3 regions of the Kaistia defluvii genome follow, and region 1 is predicted to be linked to each of the others. Evidence: riboswitches for the same ligand, from Rfam matches in the RefSeq annotation. Region 1 holds a riboswitch; each other region holds the start of a gene.
The links. Region 1 has a riboswitch for cobalamin ahead of ABIE08_RS03785 (CbtB domain-containing protein). Riboswitches for the same ligand answer to the same signal wherever they lie in the genome.

Region 1 (6,712 bases):
TCAAGGAAAAGCCGGCCGGAACCTTCAAGGCGTCCGGCACCGGGCAGGGCGGCATCTGGCATCTCGGCCTCGCCGGCTGGATGCTGTCGCACGGCCTGAATCCGGACCAGGTCACCTGGGTGCCGAGCCAGGGCGCCGCGCCGGGCATCACTGACATGGTGGCCGGCGGCGTCGACCTCGTGCCGACTTCGCTCGCCGAAGGCCGTTCGATGATCGACGCCAAGCGCGTGCTGGCGCTGGGTTCGATGTCGCCCGAGCGGCAGGAACTGTTCCCCGACGCCCCGACGCTGAAGGAATCGGTCGATTCCGACTGGACGCTGGCCGTCTGGCGCACGATCGCGGCGCCGAAGGGCCTGCCGGAGGATGTGAAGGCGAAGCTCGAGGCCGCTCTCGAGAAGGCCTACAACAGCCCCGAATACAAGAAGTTCATGACCGAGCGCGGCTTCGGCATGCGCTGGGCCAATGGCGCTGAAGCAACCCGCATCGTTGCCGAGGATGACGTCACGCTCGGCAAGATCATGAAGGAGGCCGGTCTCGCCAAATAGGCGGCCGGTCGGCTCTTCGATCCCCTGCTGGCGGCGCGGCCCGGACCCTCGGTCCCGGTCGCGCCGGCTCCCCGGCCTCGCCCGGAAAAGCTTTGCACGGAACGGCCATGATCAAGCTCAGTGAACTGCATCTTGGGGTTCTGTCCGCCCTTGGCGGCCTCGCCCTTCTTCTTGCCTCGGCCCATTTCGCCGCCCTTCCGGGTCAGGCCTATGGCGCCGGCACCATGCCGCGATTGATCGGTTGGTGCGCCATCCTGCTCGGTTGCTTCATGGTGGCGACCAGCCTCAAGCACCTGCCGGCAATGCTGAAGCCGCATCTCGCCGACTGGGTGCGCACGCCGCGGCTGGCGCTCTCGGCGGTCGCCTGCCTCGCCGTCATCGTCTTCTACATCCTGTTCGCCGAGACGCTTGGCTTCATCCCCACCACCTTCATCAGCCTTCTGGGCCTGATGCTGGTGCTGCGGACGGGTTGGCTGACGGCGCTGCTGGCCAGCGCTGCGACGACCCTGGTCGTCTATTACGGCTTTTCCCGCCTTCTCATGGTGCCGCTGCCGCGCACCGAATTTCTCTCCTTTCTCGGGTGACGCATGCTGATTCTGGAACAGGCTGCGGCCCTCGTCTTCGAACCCTATGTGCTCGGCGTCATCCTGGCATCCGCCGTATTCGGCATGCTGGTTGGCGCCATTCCCGGTCTGACAGCGACCATGGCGACGGCGCTGCTGGTGCCGATGACCTTCTTCATGGATCCGGTGCCGGCCATCGCGGCGATCGTGACGGCGACCGCCATGGCAATCTTCGCCGGCGACATTCCGGCGGCCTTGCTGCGCATGCCGGGCACGCCCGCCAACGCCGCCTATGTCGATGACGCCTACAAGATGACGCAGACCGGGCGCGGCGATGAAGCGCTCGGCGCCGCGCTCGTCTTCTCGGCGATCGGTGGCCTGTTCGGCGCGATCGTGCTGATGACGGTCTCGCCGACCCTCGCCGAAATCGCCCTAAAATTCTCCTCCGAGGAGTATTTCTGGCTGGTTCTGCTCGGTCTCTCCTGCGCCGTCTTCGTCAATCCGGGCTCGCCGACCCGCGGCCTGATCTCGCTGCTGATCGGCCTGTTCGTGGCGACGATCGGCATGGAAAACCCCTCGGGCGAGCCGCGCTTCTCCTTCGGCAATCTCGAACTGATGGCCGGCATCCAGTTCATCCCGGCCATGATCGGGCTGTTCGCCGTGTCGGAGGTTCTGCGCACCGTGACGGCGACGTCGCCGCGCAGGAAGATTCCGCGCGCCGACGGCCAGGGGATCTTCCGCACCCAGTGGAAGAACCTGAAGCAATATCCGGTGCAGACCGTGCGCGGCAGCATCACCGGCACCGCGCTCGGCATTCTTCCCGGCGCCGGCGCCGATATCGCCGCCTGGATTTCCTACGCCATCTCCAAGCGCTTCTCGAAACAGAAGGAGAAGTTCGGCACGGGCCATGTCGAGGGTCTGGTCGAGGCCGGCGCCTCGAACAATTCGGCCGTCAGCGGCGCCTGGATCCCGGCGCTCGTCTTCGGCATTCCCGGCGATTCGATCACCGCCATCGTCATCGGCGTGCTCTACATCAAGGGCATCAATCCGGGGCCGACGATCTTCATCAACGATCCGCAGACGGTCTATGCGATCTTCATCGTGTTCATCCTGGCGAATCTGATCATGCTGCCGCTGGGCTGGCTGGCGATCCGCGGCGCGCGCCCGATCCTCTCCATTCCGCCCTCGACGCTGATGCCGATGATCCTGATCTTCTGCATCGTCGGCTCCTTCGCGATCGCCAATTCCGTGGCCGGCATCGTCATGATGCTCATCTTCGGCATCATCGGCTTCTTCATGGAGGAGAACGACATCCCGATCGCGCCGGCGATCCTCGGCATGGTGCTGGGGCCGATGCTCGAGCAGAACTTCATCACCTCGATGATCAAGGCCGATGGCGACGTCTTCCGCTTCTTCGAGCGGCCGATCGCTGGTGGGCTGGGCGCGCTCACTATCCTGATCTGGCTCTTCCCGCTGGCGATGCTGCTGCTTCGGCGTCGCAAGGCAATGCGCCCGGCGACCTAGCCGGACGCGAGATCCCGCGCGAATCAACCTCCAGCCCGGCGCGGACAAATCCGCGCCGGGCTTTCCATTGCGGGCAGAGGGCGTCAGGAACCGTTGCCGGCCGGAACCGTTGCAATGAGGTCGGCTCTTTCCACATAAGAGAGAGCGCCGGGCCAGCGGGCTCGGCGTTTCATTGTGCGCCAGAACCGTCCTTCCCGATCCGAGCCACGGAGAAAACCAGCCGCATGCCATCCATCCGCTTCGGCAAGAAGGCCCTCCCGCTTCCCAAGAGCCGGACGGCCCGCGTCGCGATCGGAAGCGGCTTCCTTCTTGGGGGCACGCTCGGCTTCCTGCCGATCCTCGGCTTCTGGATGGTGCCGGTCGGACTGGTGGTGCTGTCGCATGACTCGGCGCGGGTGCGCCGCATCCGTCGGAGATCCGAAGTGGCGCTGCTGCGCCGCTGGGCGAGATTTCGCAGCAAGGGCGCGCCTGCCGCCAAATGAGGCGTGGCTTGCGCCAGACCGGCAATCCCTCTAGCGTGACTCTGCGACGGTTCCCCCGACAGGCCTCAGGCCTTGGGGGATGAAATGGGAATTCGGTGCGGAAGGACCCCTTGCGGGATTCCAAGTCCGAAGCTGCCCCCGCAACTGTAAGCGGCGAGCGACCTCGCGATGGCCACTGGGAAACCGGGAAGGCGTCGAGGAAGCAGCGACCCGTGAGCCAGGAGACCAGCCAGCGCCTCATACCAGCCAGCCGTCGGTGGGACGGTGAAGGAGACGCTATGACCAATTTCTCGAAGACCGCGACGAGGTCGACCTCGATTGCCGCAGATGGCGCCAAGAGCGACGCCGCATCGCGCATCGTGCCGGCGCTGTTCGCCATCGCCTTCGGCCTGTTCCTGTTCGTCGGCACCGGCTTCGCCGCGCCGAGCCTGATCCACAACGCGACGCATGACACCCGGCATTCCCTCGGTCTGCCCTGCCACTGACGCCTGAGGATCCATCATGTTCAAGACGATCATCCTGAGCGCCTTCGGCGCCGGGCTTGCCGTGGGCATTGCGCTTTCCGTGGTGCAGGCTGTCACCACCGAGCCGCTCATCCTGCACGCCGAGACCTTCGAAAGCGCCGAGCCGGCCCCGGCTGCTGCCGCCGCGCCGCATGAGCACTCGACGACCGAGGCCCACGCCCATGAGGCCGCCGCGCCCGCCGCTGCCGCGCCGGCGCATGAGCATGACGAAGACGCCTGGTCGCCGGCCGACGGCTTCGAGCGCTCCGCCTATACGCTGATCGCCAACCTGCTGATGGGGGTGGGGGTATCGGCCGTGCTGCTCGGCCTGATGTCGATCCGCGGCGGCAGGATCGACGCTAGCACCGGCGTACTCTGGGGCGTTGCCGGCTTCTTCGCCGCTTCGCTGCTGCCCTCGCTCGGCCTGTCGCCGGAGCTTCCCGGCACGGCCGCGGCCGAGATCACCTCGCGCCAGGTCTGGTGGCTTTCGACCGCCGCCGCCTCGGCGATCGGCCTCGCGCTGATCGTCTTCGGGCGTTCGTGGCTCCTGAAGGTCGCCGGCCTCGTCCTCGGCGTGTTGCCGCATGTCATCGGCGCCCCGGTTCCGCCGACGCTGGAAGCCTCCTATCCGGCCGGCCTCGGCGGCGAGTTCGTCGCCGCCTCCCTGGTGGTCAGCGCGCTGCTCTGGGCGCTTTCCGGCCTCTGCTCCGGCTGGCTCTATCAACGCCTGTCGCGGTCGGCCTGAGGCCGTGCCATCCCCCGCGCCGCGCACGGCGCTGATCCTCGGCGGCGCCCGCTCCGGCAAGAGCCGCTTCGCCGAGGATATCGTGGCTCGGACGGGGCTGCCCGCCACCTATCTGGCCACGGCCGAGATCCGCGATGCCGAAATGCAGGCACGGATTTCGGCGCATCGTGACCGGCGCGGGCTGGACTGGACAACGGTCGAGGAGCCGCTCGACCTGACCGGCCGCCTCGCGACTTTGGCCGATCCCGGCCGCGTCATCCTCGTCGATTGCCTGACGCTCTGGCTTTCCAACCTGATGGAGGCCGAGCGCGACGTCGCCGCCGAGGGCGACGCGCTGGCCCGTATGCTCGCCAAGGCGAGGGGGCCGGTCGTGCTCGTCTCCAACGAGGTCGGCTCCGGCATCGTGCCGATGAACGCGCTGGCGCGCCGCTTCGCCGACGAGCAGGGCCGCCTCAACCAGAAGATCGCCGCCGCCGTGCAGACCGTTTTTCTCGTGGCCGCCGGCCTGCCGCTGCGCCTGAAACCCAATCCGAACCCGGAGTTCGTCCTTTGACCGCCCGCATCCCCGCCACCATCGTCACCGGATTCCTGGGTGCCGGAAAGACCACGCTGATCCGCAACCTCATCGCCGGCGCCGAAGGACGCCGCATCGCGCTGATAGTCAACGAATTCGGCGACATGGGTTTTGACGGCTCGCTTCTCTCCGATTGCGGCGTCGACGACTGCAAGCCGGATACGGTGATCGAACTCACCAATGGCTGCATCTGCTGCACCGTCGCTGACGATTTCCTGCCGACCATCGAGCAGCTTCTGGCGCGCGAACCGGCCCCCGATCACATCGTGATCGAGACCTCCGGCCTGGCGCTGCCGCAGCCTCTGGTGCGCGCCTTCACCTGGCCGACCGTGCGCCACTGCGTCACCATCGACGGCGTCATCACCGTGGTGGATGCCGAAGCGGTCGCTGCCGGCCGCTTCGCCCATGACGAGAAAGCCGTCGCCGCCCAGCGCGCCGAGGACCCTTCGCTCGACCACGAGGATCCGATCGAGGAATTGTTCGAGGACCAGCTTTCCTGCGCCGATCTGATCGTCTTCTCGAAGACGGATCTGGTTGACGCGAAGCAGCTGGAGCAGGTGGCCGAGATCGTCGCCCGCGACGCCCGCAAGGAAGCGCGCGTCGTCCATGCGACGGCCTCCGGCCTGCCGGCCTCGGTGCTGCTCGGCGTTGGCGCGGCGGCGGAGAACGACGCCTTCGAGCGCAAGAGTCATCACGACCTCGAAGGCGAGGAGCACGACCACGACGACTTCGACACCTTCATCGTCGATGTCGCCGAAATGCCTTCCATCGAGGCTCTGGCGACCCGCGTTCGCGCCGCCATGGCGGAGAAGGGCGTGCTGCGTATCAAGGGGCGTGCCGCGATCGCCGGCAAGGCGGCGCCTGCCGTTGTCCAGGCGGTCGGCCCCCGCGTCGACACCTATTTCGCGCCCGGCGACAATGCCGGCCGTCTCGTCGTGATCGGCGAGCGCGGGCTCGACGCGGCCGCCATCGCCGCGCATTTCAAGGCCTGAGCCATGCATCTTGTTGCCGGCGAAATGGAGCGGATCGACGATGGCGGCAGCGCCGTCGATCTCGACCAGTCGCCCGGCGACATCGTCATCCTGTCGGCCGCCGATACGGAGCTCGCGGCTTTCGCCTCGGCCTTTGCCCGAGAGCCCGAGGGCCCGTCGCTGCGCCTCGCCAATCTGATGCAGCTGACGCATCCTTATTCCGTCGATCTCTATCTGGAAAAGACCATCGCGCAGGCGAAGTTCGTTTTCGTCCGCATGATGGGCGGCGTCGGTTACTGGCCCTATGGGTTGGAGGCGCTGCGGGCGCTTTCGCGCGCCGGCGGGCCTGAGATCGCCGTCGTGCCGGGCGAGGATCGCTGGGACGCGGCGCTGGAGGCGTATACGACGGTCGCACCCGAGATCGCGCAAAAGCTCTGGCGCTATTGCGCCGAGGGCGGCGCGGTCAATATCGGCCGCGCGCTCGGCTATCTCCGGCACGTCACCGGCGCCAACGAGGCGCCGCTGGAGCCGCAGGTTCTGCCGGAAGTCGGCTTCTACCGTCCCGGCGAGGGCGTGGTGACCGAGGCCTTGCGGCCCGGCGATGCCGGGTGCCCGGTGGCGCTGCTGACCTTCTATCGCTCGGTCATTCCCGGCGGCTCGACCGAGCCCGTCGATGCGCTGATCGAGGCGCTCGATCGCGAGGGAATTGCCAGCGTCGCGATCTTCGCTTCCAGCCTGAAGAACGAGGCAGCCGCCGCCTTCATCGAGCAGGCGTTCGACGACCTGAAACCGGCCATCGTCCTCA
Region 2 (6,712 bases), on a different contig from region 1:
CTCTGCCGCCTCGGCCTTTTCCTTGGCCCGCTCGGCGCGGACTGTCTCGATGCCCCGGACCTCGCGCCGCGCCGCGCCCTGCCAGTCGCGCGTGGCGACGGTCTTGTTGGCCAGGCGCGCCTTGGCGTCGTCGATGGCGTGGGCGTATTGCGGCAGCCAGCGCGCCTGGGCGACCAGCATCTCGTCGACCATCTGCCAGACCTCGTCCGGCGAGCAGATCGCACCGACCAGCGGGTCATGCAGCACGGCGAGCTTCAAGAGCTCGACATCGCCGGTGACGGCGGCGTGGACGGCCATGCGCTGGACATTGATCGACGACAGGCAGGTGGCGGCGCAGGCTTCCGGCAGCTTGATGCCGGCCGTCATGTTGAGGCCGAAACGGTCGACGAAGCCCGTCGATTCGATGATCGCATCCTCGGGCAGGTTGGTGATGATGCCGCGGTTCTTGACGTTGAAGTGGCCGCGATAGACGCGCCCGGTCTCCAGCGCCTCGAGGATGTGGCTGGCGTGCTCGTTCGAGCGCTTCTTCGGGTCGAGCGGCTTGCCGGCGTCCTCCAGGAACTTCGGGAAGTCGGTCTCGAACCAGTTGCGGGTCTCGGTCGAGTGGCGGAGATAGCCGCCGGTCTCGCCATGGATCCAGTTCGACATGTCGATCCAGCGATGGATCTCGTCCGGCCGCTTGCGGTACCAGGGCAGGTATTCCGACAGATGGCCGTTGCTCTCGGTCGAATAGAAGCCGAAGCGCTTCAGGACGTCGATGCGGACCTTCTCCTGCTGCGAGAAGACGGGATGCGCCTCGAAGGCGGCGACCAGCTCGTCTTTGCCGATCTTGCGGCCGCGGAAGCGGATGTCGACATACCAGGTCTGGTGGTTGATGCCGGAGCAGATGAATTCCAGCTCGCTCTCGTCGGTCGCGCCCAGCACTTCGGCGATCTGTTCGCCGCCATGCTGCACGCCGTGGCAGAGGCCGATCGTGTCGACCTTGCCGTATTCGATCGCCGCCCAGGTGTTCATCGCCATCGGGTTGGCATAGTTCAGGAAGCGCGCGCCCGGCTCGGCGACCTCGCGGATATCCTTGCAGAAGTCGAGGATAACCGGGATGTTGCGCTGGCCGTACAGAATGCCGCCGGCGCAGATCGTGTCGCCGACGCACTGGTCGACGCCATATTGGAGCGGGATGCGGATATCGTCGGCATAGGCCTCGAGCCCGCCGACGCGCACGCAGCTGATGACGTAGCGCGCGCCGGTCAGCGCCTCGCGCCGGTTGGCGGTCGCCGTGATCTTGGTCGGCAGCTTGTTCTCCGCGACCATGCGGTCGAGGATCTGCCGGACCATGGTCAGATTGTGCTCGCTGATGTCGGTCAGCGCGAATTCGACCTCGCGCAGTTCCGGCACGCAGAGGATGTCGGAGACCAGCTTCTTGGTGAAGCCGACGCTGCCGGCGCCGATGATGGCGATCTTGAAACTGGACATGGCGTTTCTGGGGTTCCTCGGAGGCGGCCGGCGCGCCCTGGGCGCGGTTCCTGGCAAGAGAGCTCGAATGGGGCGGTCAGAAAGGTACGGAATTGCCTCGATTTCGGCGGGGTTTCGGCAGCCTCGGGTGGTATTGGCTCATGCTGCTGCTCTTTTTTATCGCCCGGCCGCTTGGCTCGAGGCTAGTATGCGCAAGGTTCATGCGTGAACCAGAGAGAATTTGTGCTTTCGTGGGTGATTTTATGCTCGGAGAATTGGCCCAGCGTGCCCCGGTCATGAAGACCGTATCGCTGCCCCGCGGCCGCCACCGGCTGCACACCATGCCGACCAGCACCGGCTACGAAATCCGCACCGATTCGAGCTATAGCTGGGATGGTCGCAAGCGGGGCCAGACGCCGTTCACCGTGCTCCAGCACACCGTCGCCGGCTCCGGCAAGCTGCGCTACGACCGGCGTCATTACCGGATCGGACCGGGCGAGACGATGCTGGTCGTCGTGCCGCACAATCACTGCTATTCGGTCGAGCCGGGAACCCCCTGGGAGTTCTTCTGGATCTCGATGAACGGGCAGGAGGCGCTGCGCATCCACCGCCAGATCCTGGAGGCGACGGGGCCGGTCTTGCGGCTGCGGCCCGACACGATCGACCATCTCGCCGATTGCAGCCTGCGGCTGATCGATGGGGGCGGCGAAACGCCCGGCGCCGCCTCGGCCGTCGCCTATGAGGCGGCGACCGCGCTCTATGACGACGTGTTCGGCTCGCATGGCGCGTCGCTGGCCGACAATGGCGTGATCCAGCGGGTGGTCGAGCACATCCTCGCCAATCTCGACAAGCCGCTCTCCGTGCCGGAACTGGCGGAATTCTCCGGCTTCAGCCGGGCGCATTTCTCGCGCATGTTCGCGGCGAGCGAGGGCATGCCGCCGGCCGAATTCGTGCTGCAGGAGCGGATGCGACGCGCCGCCCGTCTGCTCGCCGGCCAGCAGGTGCTGTCGGTCAAGGAAGTGGCGGTGCTGTCGGGCTTCGACGATTCGAACTATTTCGCCAAGGTGTTCCGCCGCTTCTTCGGCACCAGTCCGACCGAGTTCCGCACCACCGGCATGTATGCGAGCGCCAGCTAAAGCGGCAGTTGGGAGGAATTTCCACAGCCGGGAATTGGCGGGTCGGCTTCGGAATGCGGCCGGGCCGCCGATTCGCAATCCTGTCAACAATAACTAGATATTGACGATGGAGGCGCATGGGCGTCTACATCTGCGTGTCGAGGTTCTCCTGAGTCGCAAGACCCAGGGCTAAGAGGGAATGCCGGAACGCCCGAAAGGGTGGAGCCGGAGCTGCCCCCGCAACTGTGAACGGCGAGTGTCTGCCCGGAGAGACCACTGGGACCGCGAGGTCCCGGGAAGGTGGGCAGAGCGACGACCCGTGAGCCAGGAAACCTGCCCCGACAGACTGAAAGAATCCTCGGGCGGGGTGTCCCGGTGGAGCGCTGGTTTCGTGCGGCCTTTTTGGGGGCCGTTCGTCCTGTTCGCTTCGCTCGGCCTTTGCTCCCAACCAATTTTGGGCTGAAGCCGATGACACAGACGATTGATCAAGACCGTAGCGCGCCGGTCGCCTCCTATCCTTCGCTTTCGCCGGCCCCCGTACCGTCCAAGCCTTCCGCCGCCGCCACGCCGGCCTTTCACGTCATCCGCCGCAACGGCTCGCTGTCGGATTTCGATGCGTCCAAGATCGCCGTCGCGCTGACCAAGGCGTTTCTCGCCGTCGAGGGCAACAGCGCCGCCGCCTCGCGCCGCGTGCATGAGATCGTCGACGACCTGACCGGCCAGATCGTCAGCGCGCTGACGCGCCGCGTCGGCTCCGATCGCGCGCTCCATATCGAGGACGTGCAGGACCAGGTCGAGCTGGCGCTGATGCGCGGCGAGCACCACAAGGTCGCCCGCGCCTATGTTCTGTATCGCGAGGAGCGCGCCCGCGCCCGCCGCACCGCCGAGGCGGTCGCCCCGGTCGGCGCGCCGCTGCTGCAGGTGCGCGGCGCCGATGGCGTGCTGCGTCCGCTGGATGAGCGCCGCCTGCAACTCGTCGTCGACGAGGCCTGCGCCGGGCTTGCCGATGTCGATGCCGGCGCGATCCTCTCGGAAACCCGCCGCAATCTTTATGACGGCATTTCGCTGGCCGAATTGGCGCTGGCCCCGGTGATGGCCGCCCGCACGCTGGTCGAGAGCGAGCCCAACTACGCCTTTGTCAGCGCCCGCCTGCTGCTCGATATGCTGCGCGCCGAGGCGGTTTCCTTCGTGCAGGGCATTCCGGTCCAGCCGACGCAGAGCGAGATGGCCGGCCGCTATGCCGACTATTTCCCGGCCTTCATCCGGGTCGGCATCGAGCATGAACTGGTCGATGGCGAGCTTGGCCGCTACGATCTGGTCCGCCTCGCCGCTGCGCTAAAACCCGAGCGGGACCTGAACTTCCAGTTCCTTGGCCTGCAGACCCTCTACGACCGCTATTTCCTGCAGACCGGCGGCACCCGCATCGAGCTGCCGCAGGCCTTCTTCATGCGCGTCGCCATGGGGCTGGCGATCCGCGAGATCGACCGCGAGGCGCGGGCAATCGAGTTCTACAATCTGCTGTCGTCCTTCGACTTCATGGCCTCGACGCCGACCCTGTTCAATTCGGGCACGCTGCGGCCGCAGCTTTCGTCCTGCTTCCTCACCACCGTGCCGGACGATCTCGAGGGCATCTTCAAGTCGGTGAAGGACAATGCGCTGCTGGCGAAGTATTCCGGCGGGCTGGGCAATGACTGGTCGCGCGTGCGCGGCCTCGGAGCACACATCAAGGGCACCAATGGCGAGAGCCAGGGCGTGGTGCCGTTCCTGAAGGTGGCGAACGACACGGCGATCGCCGTCAACCAGGGCGGCAAGCGCAAGGGCGCCGTCTGCGCCTATCTCGAGACCTGGCATGTCGACATCGAGGAATTCCTCGATCTCCGCAAGAACACCGGCGACGACCGCCGCCGCACGCATGACATGAACACCGCCAACTGGGTGCCGGACCTGTTCATGCAGCGCGTCGCCGAGGATGGTCCGTGGACCCTGTTCTCGCCCGACGAGACGCCGGACCTGCACGATCTCTACGGCCCCGCCTTCCAGCGCGCCTATGAGAGCTATGAGGCGAAGGCGAAGCGCGGTGAGATGCGCGTCCACAAGGAGGTCAAGGCGACCGACCTTTGGCGCCGCATGCTGACCATGCTGTTCGAGACCGGACATCCCTGGATCACCTTCAAGGATCCCTGCAACATCCGCTCGCCGCAGCGCCATGCCGGCGTCGTGCATTCGTCCAATCTCTGCACCGAGATCACGCTCAACACGTCGAATGACGAGGTCGCGGTCTGCAATCTCGGCTCGATCAACCTCGCTCATCATATCGTTGGCGACGGCCTCGATCTCGACCGGTTGGCGCGCACCGTCCAGACGGCGATGCGCATGCTCGACAATGTCATCGACATCAATTTCTACACCATCCCCGAGGCGCGCCGCTCCAATTTGCGTCACCGCCCGGTCGGCCTCGGCCTGATGGGCTTCCAGGACGCGCTGCAGGCGCTGCGCATTCCCTATGCCTCGGAAGCCGCCGTCCGCTTCGCCGATGAGAGCATGGAGGCGATCTCCTTCCATGCGATCTCGGCCTCGACCGACCTCGCCGCCGAGCGCGGCCGCTATCCGAGCTTCGACGGCTCGCTCTGGTCGCAGGGCATTTTGCCGATCGACTCGGTGGAGCTGCTGGCCGAAGCGCGCGGCGGGCTGGAGCTCGATCGTTCGACCGTGCTCGACTGGGAAGGCCTGCGCGAGCGGGTCAAGACGGTCGGCATGCGCAATTCAAACACCATGGCGATCGCGCCGACGGCAACGATCTCCAACATTTGCGGCGTGGCGCAGTCGATCGAGCCGGCCTACCAGAACCTGTTCGTCAAATCGAACATGTCGGGCGACTTCACCGTGGTGAACGCGGCGCTCGTGCATGATCTCAAGGCGCGCGGCCTCTGGGACGAGGTGATGGTGTCGGATCTCAAATATTTCGACGGCAGTATCGGCCCGATCGACCGCATCCCGGACGATCTGAAGGCGCTCTACGCGACCGCTTTCGAGATCGACTCGGCCTGGCTGATCGAGGCGGCGGCGCGGCGGCAGAAGTGGATCGACCAGGCGCAGTCGCTCAACCTCTACATCGCCAATCCCTCGGGCAAGAAGCTCGACGCGCTCTATCGCCTCGCCTGGCAGCGCGGCCTGAAGACGACCTATTACCTGCGCTCGCGCTCGGCGACGCATGTCGAGAAGTCGACGCTGAAGGGTACGGACGGCAAGCTCAATTCGGTCTCGGCCGTGCTCGCCACCGCCCCGGTCGCCGCTGCGCCGATCGTGGTGCCGGCTGCGAAGCTGGCACCGGCTCCGATCGCGATCCCGATCGGCGAAGCCTGGGGCCAGGCGTGTTCCATCGACGACCCCGACTGCGAAGCCTGCCAGTAGGGGGGCTTGGACTTGCGATGCCGAGCTGCAGGGATCGGGATGCAAGCAAGACCCTCACCCAACCCTCTCCCGCAAGCGGGCGAGGGCTCTTCAGCCGGGGCGACGGGCAGGCGAGCCTCCGGCCCGCCCCCTCTACCGCTCGCGGGAGAGGGCTGGGGTGAGGGGCTTTCCAGCCCTTCCGGAGATGCCTCAACCCCTCACCCGCCGGCTTCGCCGTCGACCTCTCCCTCAGGGAGAGGTGAAACAAGACCTCTCGGCCGCGCTTCATGCTGCGCCATCAAAATTCCAAGGAGTTGACCATGCTCGATTGGTCCGAACCCAAATCCGCTCCCGCCCCGGGCGCGCCTTTCGCGGCAGCGGGGCAGGGTGAACCGATCGCCGATGCCACCGGCCTCGGCGCCATCGACCGCGCCGGCGGCCGGGTCTCCGTCGACGACAAGGCGATGATCAATTGCCGCGCCGACGTGAACCAGCTGCTGCCGCTGAAATATCGCTGGGCCTGGGAAAAATACCTCGCCGGCTGCAATAATCACTGGATGCCGACCGAGGTCTCGATGCAGGCCGACATCGCGCTCTGGAAGTCGAAGGACGGGCTGACCGAGGACGAGCGCCGCGCCATCAAGCGCAATCTCGGCTTCTTCGCCGCCTCAGAATCCCTCGTTGCCAACAACATCGTGCTGGCGATCTATCGCCACCTGACCAATCCGGAATGCCGGCAGTACCTGCTGCGCCAG
Region 3 (6,712 bases), 600 kb from region 1:
GAGATTAGCCTCGGCGGTCGAAACGGCGACTTCCGACTCGATGATGCTGGCGTCGAGCGCTTCGATCTGGGCGCGTGTCGTCTTGACGTTGGCCTCGGCGGTCTCGAAATCGGCCTGCGAGACGGCCTTCTGCGCCAGCATGGACTTCTGCCGTGCTAGCGTCTGCTCGGCCAGCCGCAGCGAGGCTTCCTTCTCGACACGTTGCGCGCGGATGTTGGCAAGCGCGGCTTTGGCGGTGCGGAGCGCGTTTTCCTGCGTCACCGAGTCGATCTCGGCGATCAGGTCGCCCTTCTTGACCTGCTGGCCCAGCTCGACCTTGAGCGATGTGACCCGGCCGGAAACCTGCGCGCCGACGGCAACCAGCTTCGACGGCTTCAGCGTGCCGGTCGCCAGAACGGTTTCCTCGACGGCGCCGGTGGAGACGATCGCGGTCATCATCGGCGGTGCCTCGGGGCCCGTGAAACTGGACCGGAAGAAATAGCCGACGCCCGCCAGCACGATCAGCGCAACGACCAGGAGGGAGATGCGGGACTTTCGTCGCGGGGATTTCGGGCTCATGCGGACGGCTTTCGAACAGGTTGTGGGAGACGCCGGGACCGGGTGCGCGATCGGTCGGCGCACGACGTCGGTTGGGCGGTGTCGTCGGAAAGGGCGGCGGCGCGGTGTGGACTAGGGCCGGGCAAGATGGGGGCCCGTCCGCTTGTCGACGATGACCGGCCGCGAACTGTCGATCGCGCCGTCCCAGCCGCCGCCCAGCGCCTTGTTGAGCGCGATATAGTCCGTAGCGATGGCGACCCGGCTCTCGATCCGCGCGTCCGACGCCGAATAGAGCGAGCGCTCGGCAGTGAGCACGTCGAGGAAACTCGACGAGCCGGCCTGGAACAGCGTGCTGGCGAGGCGGTTGGCCTCGGCATAGGAGCGCGCCGCGGAGGCGAGCTTGCCGGAGCGGATGCGCTCCTGCGCCAGCGCGACAATGGCGTTCTCCACGTCTTCCAGCGCGGAGAGCACGGCCGCCTGATAGGCGATGAAGCTCTGGTCGCGCTGCGCCTGGGTCACCTCGACGGCGGCCTTCAACTGTCCGGCATTGAAGATCGGCACGGTCAGGCTGGGGCCGAAGGACCAACTGATCGACGAGCCCTTGCCGAGGTCGCCGAGCTTGGCGCCGCTGGTGCCGATGTTTCCGGTGAGGCTGGCGCTGGGATAGCGCGCCGCTTCCGCCTGGCCGATCTTCGCCGTGGCGCTGGCATATTGCGCTTCGGCAAGGCGGACGTCCGGCCGGGCCGTCAGCACATCGGCCGGGATGCCGGTCGGGATCGGCAGGCGAGGGGCGGGAACCGGCTTCGGTGCCTTCATGCGGTCGACGAGCGCGCTCGGCGCGCGGCCGGTCAGGACGGAGAGCCGATGCACGGTTTCGGCATAGGCGGCTTCGAGCGACGGAATGCCGGCCTCGGTGCTGCTGGCCTGGCCCTCGGCGGTCGCGACATCGGCGGCCGTGGCGCCGCCGGCCTCGAACTTGTTGCGGGTGATCGCCGCCGTCTCCCGCTGCGAGGCGGCAGTGCGCTTGGCGAGCGTGATGCGTGCCTGATAGCCGCGCGCCGAGACATAGTTGGTGGCGACGTCGCCGATCAGCGTCAGCAGCGTGGCGCGCAGCTCTTCCTCAGCCGCATCCATGCCGTAGCGGGCCGCCTCGACCGCGCGCTTGTTGCCGCCGAACAGGTCGAGCTCCCAGCTGGCGTCGAGCCCGGCCTGGAACTGGTTCGAGACATAACCGCCGCTCTTGCCGCGATCGGCGCCGGCCGAGCCATTGGCGGAGGGAAACAGGGCGCCGACCGTCTGGCGGTAGCTGGCGCGCGCTTCGCGGATGCTGGCCTTGGCGCTGGCGACGTCGAGATTGCCGGCGACGGCCTCGTTGACCAGTTCGTCGAGCATGGGGTCGCCCAGCCGCCGCCACCATTGCGAGAGTTCCGGCGGCTTGGACGGCTTGGAGGCGGTGCCGCTGCCCCATTTCGTCGGCAGCGAAAGGTTGGGCTTCTGGTAGTCCGGTCCGACGACGACACAGCCACCCAGCGCCGTCGTCAGCGCGAGCAACAGCGCCAATCGGGGCAGGGACGTGCGACGGCGGAGCCCCCGGCCCTGTCCATCGGGCATCGAGCGCGGAGCGGCGGTCAGGCCGGCGGCCGGAAGCCTTTGAACAGTCAAGGGTGAATCCACGTTAATGATAATGCAACCGAAGCTATATTCGGCGTGCCATCTGCAGGTCAATCGCACCGGACAGGGCGCATGGCCGCATGCCCTGGGTGACGGGGCTTTCTGGCACGCGGATGTGCCCGCGCCGCGCGCAGCCCGTTATGATCCGCGGAGGGAATCGGCGGCCTGTTCCGCCGCCGCTGAGATCGACAGGAGAGACGGCGTGACGGTTACCATCTACGGCATCAAGAACTGCGACACGATGAAGAAAGCCCGGCAGTGGCTTGATGCGAAAGGCGTTTCCTACGCGTTCCACGACTACAAGGCGACCGGAATCGACCGGGCGCATCTCGACCGCTGGGTCGGCGAGCTCGGCTGGGAAACCGTGCTGAACCGGGCCGGTACCACCTTCCGCAAGCTCGCCGACGCGGACAAGCAGGATCTCGACGCGGACAAGGCGATCGGCCTGATGCAGGCGCAGCCCTCGATGATCAAGCGCCCGATCGCCGATCTCGGCGACGGTCGACTGCTGATCGGCTTCAAGCCGGAAGCCTATGAGGCGGCCTTCCAATAGCCGAAGTCTATGCGGATATAAGGATATCTTTATATCCGACTTGACGGACCACAGCGCTGTCCCTAGGAGTGGTTCGTCGTGGTTCCCTGGGCCGTTTGCGCGGCGCCAGGGCTAAGAGGGAATCCGGTGCGTCTCGTCCGAGGCAATACCGGAGCTGCCCCCGCAACTGTGAGCGGCGAGCCCGGGTCCAATTCGTGTCACTGAAGCGATCGCTTCGGGAAGGCCGGACCGGGGCGGCGACCCGCGAGCCAGGAGACCTGCCGCGACATCATAACGTCCCTGGGCGGGGTGTCCCGGTGGTGCGCTTGCGCCCGCCGTTCCGACGCCGGGACCTCACGCATGCGTCCGCTCGGCCTTTGCCCCCAAACAATTGGGGTAAGCCGATGTCTTTCTCTTCTCTTCCCGTTGCCACGCTCGGCACGCCGCGGATCGGTCTGCGCCGCGAGCTCAAGACCGCGCTGGAAAGTTACTGGTCCGGCCTGTCGAACGCCGACGACCTGCTCGCCAGCGCCGCTGCACTGCGTGCCGCCAACTGGGCGCGCCAGCACGCCCATGGCGTCACCGTCATCCCTTCGAACGATTTCTCGCTCTACGACCATGTGCTCGATACCAGCGTCATGGTCGGCGCGATCCCGGAAATCTATGGCTGGCCCGGCGGTCCCGTGCCGCTCGACATCTATTTCGCCATGGCGCGCGGCAGCCAGGGCGATGCCGGACATGCGGATTGCGGCCATTCTCACCACGGCGCCGCCCAGGGCGTGCCGGCGCTGGAAATGACGAAATGGTTCGACACCAACTATCACTACATGGTGCCGGAATTCACGGCCGGTCAGCGCTTCAGCCTCGCCTCGATCAAGCCGCTCGACGAATATCTGGAGGCGAAGGCGCTCGGCTATGAGACCCGTCCGGTGCTGCTCGGACCGGTGAGCTATCTCAAGCTCGGCAAGAGCAAGGACGCCTCGCTCGATCCGCTGTCGCTGCTGCCCGGCCTGCTGCCGGTCTATGTCGAGATGCTGCGCCGGTTGGCGGCAAACGGCGCCGACTGGGTGCAGATCGACGAGCCCTGCCTGGTGCTCGACCTCGACGACAAGACGCGGCAGGCGCTTCGTGTCGCCTACGGCATGTTCGCCTATGCGCTGCCGAAGCTGAAACTGATGCTGACGCCCTATTTCGGTGCGCTCGGCGACAATCTCGATACGGCACTGGAACTGCCGGTGGCGGGCCTGCATCTGGATCTCGTCCGCGCCCCGGAGCAGCTGGACGCCGTGCTGGCCAAGGCGCCGCGCGGGCTTGTGCTGTCGCTCGGCGTCATCGATGGCCGCAACATCTGGCGCGCCAATCTTGCCACCCTGCTCGACCGGCTAGAGCCGGTAGTCGCGCGCCGCGGCTTGGACCATATCCAGATCGCGTCTTCCTGCTCGCTGCTGCATGTGCCGATCGATCTGGAGCTCGAAGCGGAACTCGACGCCGAACTGAAGAGCTGGCTGGCCTTCTCGGTCCAGAAGATGGACGAGTTGGCGACGCTCGGACGCGCGCTTGCCGGAGGCCGGCAGAGCGTGACGCCGGAGATCGCCGCCTCGGTGCTGGCAGCCAGCACGCGCGCGTCGTCGCCCCGCGTGCATGATGCGGCGGTGGCTGCGCGTTCCGCCGCCGTCACGGCCGAGCACGCCCGCCGTACCAGCCCGTTTGCCGAGCGGCGCAAGCTGCAGCAGGCGGTGCTGGACCTGCCTTCCTTCCCGACGACGACGATCGGTTCGTTCCCGCAGACGTCAGAGGTGCGCAAGGCGCGTGCGGCGCATGCCAAGGGCGCGCTGGACGAGGCTGCCTATGAGGCGTTCCTGCGGCAGGAGACGGAAGCCGCGATCCGCTGGCAGGAAGAGATCGGGCTCGACGTGCTGGTGCATGGCGAATTCGAGCGCAACGACATGGTGCAGTATTTCGGCGAGCAGCTTTGCGGCTTCGCCTTCACCAAAGCGGGCTGGGTGCAGAGCTATGGCTCCCGCTATGTCCGCCCGCCCATCCTGTTCGGCGACGTCTCGCGGCCAAAGCCAATGACCGTCGCCTGGTGGGCCTATGCCCAGTCGGTCACGGACAAGCCGATGAAGGGCATGCTCACGGGGCCGGTGACGATCCTCAACTGGTCGTTCGTGCGCGATGATGTTCCGCGCAGCGTCGCCTGCCGGCAGATCGCGCTCGCCATCCGCGACGAGGTGCTGGATCTCGAAAAAGCCGGCGCGCGGATGATCCAGATCGACGAGGCGGCGCTTCGCGAGGGGTTGCCGCTGCGGCGTGGCGAGTGGAGCTCCTATCTCGACTGGGCCGTGGAGAGCTTCCGGCTCTGCGCCTCGGGCGTTGCCGACCGGACGCAGATCCACACCCACATGTGTTACTCCGAGTTCAACGACATCCTCGACGCCATCGCGGCGATGGATGCCGACGTGATCTCGATCGAGACCTCGCGCTCGAAGATGGAACTGCTCGAAGCCTTTGTCGGCGACAATTACCCGAACGACATCGGCCCGGGCGTCTATGACATCCATTCGCCGCGCGTCCCGGCCGTGGCCGAAATGACCGACCTGCTCGGCAAGGCGGCCGAACGGCTCCGGGCCGGGCAGATCTGGGTCAATCCGGATTGCGGGCTGAAGACCCGCAAGTGGGAGGAGGTCCGTCCGGCGTTGATCAACATGGTCGCCGCCGCCCGGCAGCTGCGCGCACGCTTCGCTGAAGCCGCCGAATAGCGTCTCCTTTCCAATCAGACATGCCGGGGAGAGATCTCCGGCATGGCGAGGCCCTGGCGCCGACAAAAGCGAATCCGGTCAGAGCTTTGCGCGGTTATCCTCGCAGCGCGCGCAAGGCATTCAGGATCACGGCGACGTCGATCGCCTCCTGCAGCAGCGCGCCCTGCAGCGGCGGCAGGTAGCCGAGCGCGGCGGCGATCATGGCGAGGATCGACAGCCCGAGGCCAACGACCACGCTCTGCAGGGCAATTTTTGCCGAGCGATGCGATATGCCGATCGCGTCGGCCAGGCGGTCGAGCCGATCGACCAGCAGCACGACATCGGCGGATTCCGACGAAGCCGCCGCGCCGCGTGCGCCCATGGCGACGCCGACATCGGCGACGGCAAGAGCCGGCGCATCGTTGACGCCATCGCCCACCATCATGACGGGGCCGGCCGCGCGGGCGGCCAGCACGACATCGACCTTCGCCTGCGGTGACAGATCGGAGCGCAGTTCGTCGAGACGCATCTGGTCCACGATCGGTCGGGCGACCGCGGCGCGGTCGCCGGTGGCGAGCACGATGCGGTCGATGCCGGCCTTGCGTAGTCGATCGATGACCGATGCGGCATCGGTGCGGAGCGGGTCAGAAAGCACGAGAATGCCCGCCAGCGTGCCGTCGACGACGACGTCGATCGTCGCGGTGCTGCTCGGAAAGCGCGGCGTCACCCGGTTAGGCGGGAGGGTGATGTGAGACTTGGCGAAGGCGCTGCCACCGACCGCGACCCGGCGGCCGTCCACGACGCCGGAAAGCCCCGCGCCGGCCATCTCGTCGACCTCGGTCGGCGTCGAAAGCTGAAGCGAGCGGGCGTGCGCCGCCTGGATCAGCGCCTGCGCCATGACATGGGTTGACGCCTGGTCGAGCGAGGCCGCCAGCCGCAGTACCTCATTGGCGTCGAAGGTCGGCGCGACCCAGGTGTCGGTCAGTTCCGCGTGGCCATGGGTCAGCGTTCCCGTCTTGTCGAGCACGGCGACGCGGGCGCGGCCCAGCGCTTCCAGAGCATCCCCGCCCTTGACCAGCACGCCCAGCTTGGCGGCGCGCGATATGCCGGCGATGATCGCTACCGGAACGGCGAGGATCAGCGGGCAGGGTGTCGCCACCACCAGCACGGCGAGCGCCCGGATCGGATCGCCGCTCCAGATCCATGCGCCACCCGCCAGAAGCAGCGTCAGGGC

Region 2: it holds a riboswitch for cobalamin, as region 1 does, so the genes downstream of both, ABIE08_RS21215 (ribonucleoside-diphosphate reductase subunit alpha) here and ABIE08_RS03785 (CbtB domain-containing protein) in region 1, are expected to answer to the same signal.
Region 3: it holds a riboswitch for cobalamin, as region 1 does, so the genes downstream of both, metE (5-methyltetrahydropteroyltriglutamate--homocysteine S-methyltransferase) here and ABIE08_RS03785 (CbtB domain-containing protein) in region 1, are expected to answer to the same signal.

Annotation. Positions count from the first base shown of each region.
Region 1 covers NZ_JBEPSM010000001.1:795,760-802,471, forward strand. The annotation lists gene ABIE08_RS03765 (Bug family tripartite tricarboxylate transporter substrate binding protein) at 1-545, shown strand, start outside; gene ABIE08_RS03770 (tripartite tricarboxylate transporter TctB family protein) at 653-1,129, shown strand; gene ABIE08_RS03775 (tripartite tricarboxylate transporter permease) at 1,133-2,632, shown strand; gene ABIE08_RS03780 (hypothetical protein) at 2,857-3,114, shown strand; cobalamin riboswitch at 3,145-3,362, shown strand; gene ABIE08_RS03785 (CbtB domain-containing protein) at 3,393-3,599, shown strand; gene ABIE08_RS03790 (CbtA family protein) at 3,616-4,362, shown strand; gene cobU (bifunctional adenosylcobinamide kinase/adenosylcobinamide-phosphate guanylyltransferase) at 4,367-4,915, shown strand; gene cobW (cobalamin biosynthesis protein CobW) at 4,912-5,928, shown strand; gene cobN (cobaltochelatase subunit CobN) at 5,932-6,712, shown strand, end outside.
Region 2 covers NZ_JBEPSM010000004.1:220,133-226,844, reverse strand. The annotation lists gene ABIE08_RS21225 (alpha-glucosidase/alpha-galactosidase) at 1-1,473, opposite strand, end outside; gene ABIE08_RS21220 (AraC family transcriptional regulator) at 1,716-2,588, shown strand; cobalamin riboswitch at 2,712-2,922, shown strand; gene ABIE08_RS21215 (ribonucleoside-diphosphate reductase subunit alpha) at 3,036-5,978, shown strand; gene ABIE08_RS21210 (ribonucleotide-diphosphate reductase subunit beta) at 6,278-6,712, shown strand, end outside.
Region 3 covers NZ_JBEPSM010000001.1:1,396,281-1,402,992, reverse strand. The annotation lists gene ABIE08_RS06580 (efflux RND transporter periplasmic adaptor subunit) at 1-558, opposite strand, end outside; gene ABIE08_RS06575 (efflux transporter outer membrane subunit) at 670-2,148, opposite strand; gene ABIE08_RS06570 (ArsC family reductase) at 2,411-2,761, shown strand; cobalamin riboswitch at 2,824-3,040, shown strand; gene metE (5-methyltetrahydropteroyltriglutamate--homocysteine S-methyltransferase) at 3,145-5,499, shown strand; gene ABIE08_RS06560 (heavy metal translocating P-type ATPase) at 5,594-6,712, opposite strand, start outside.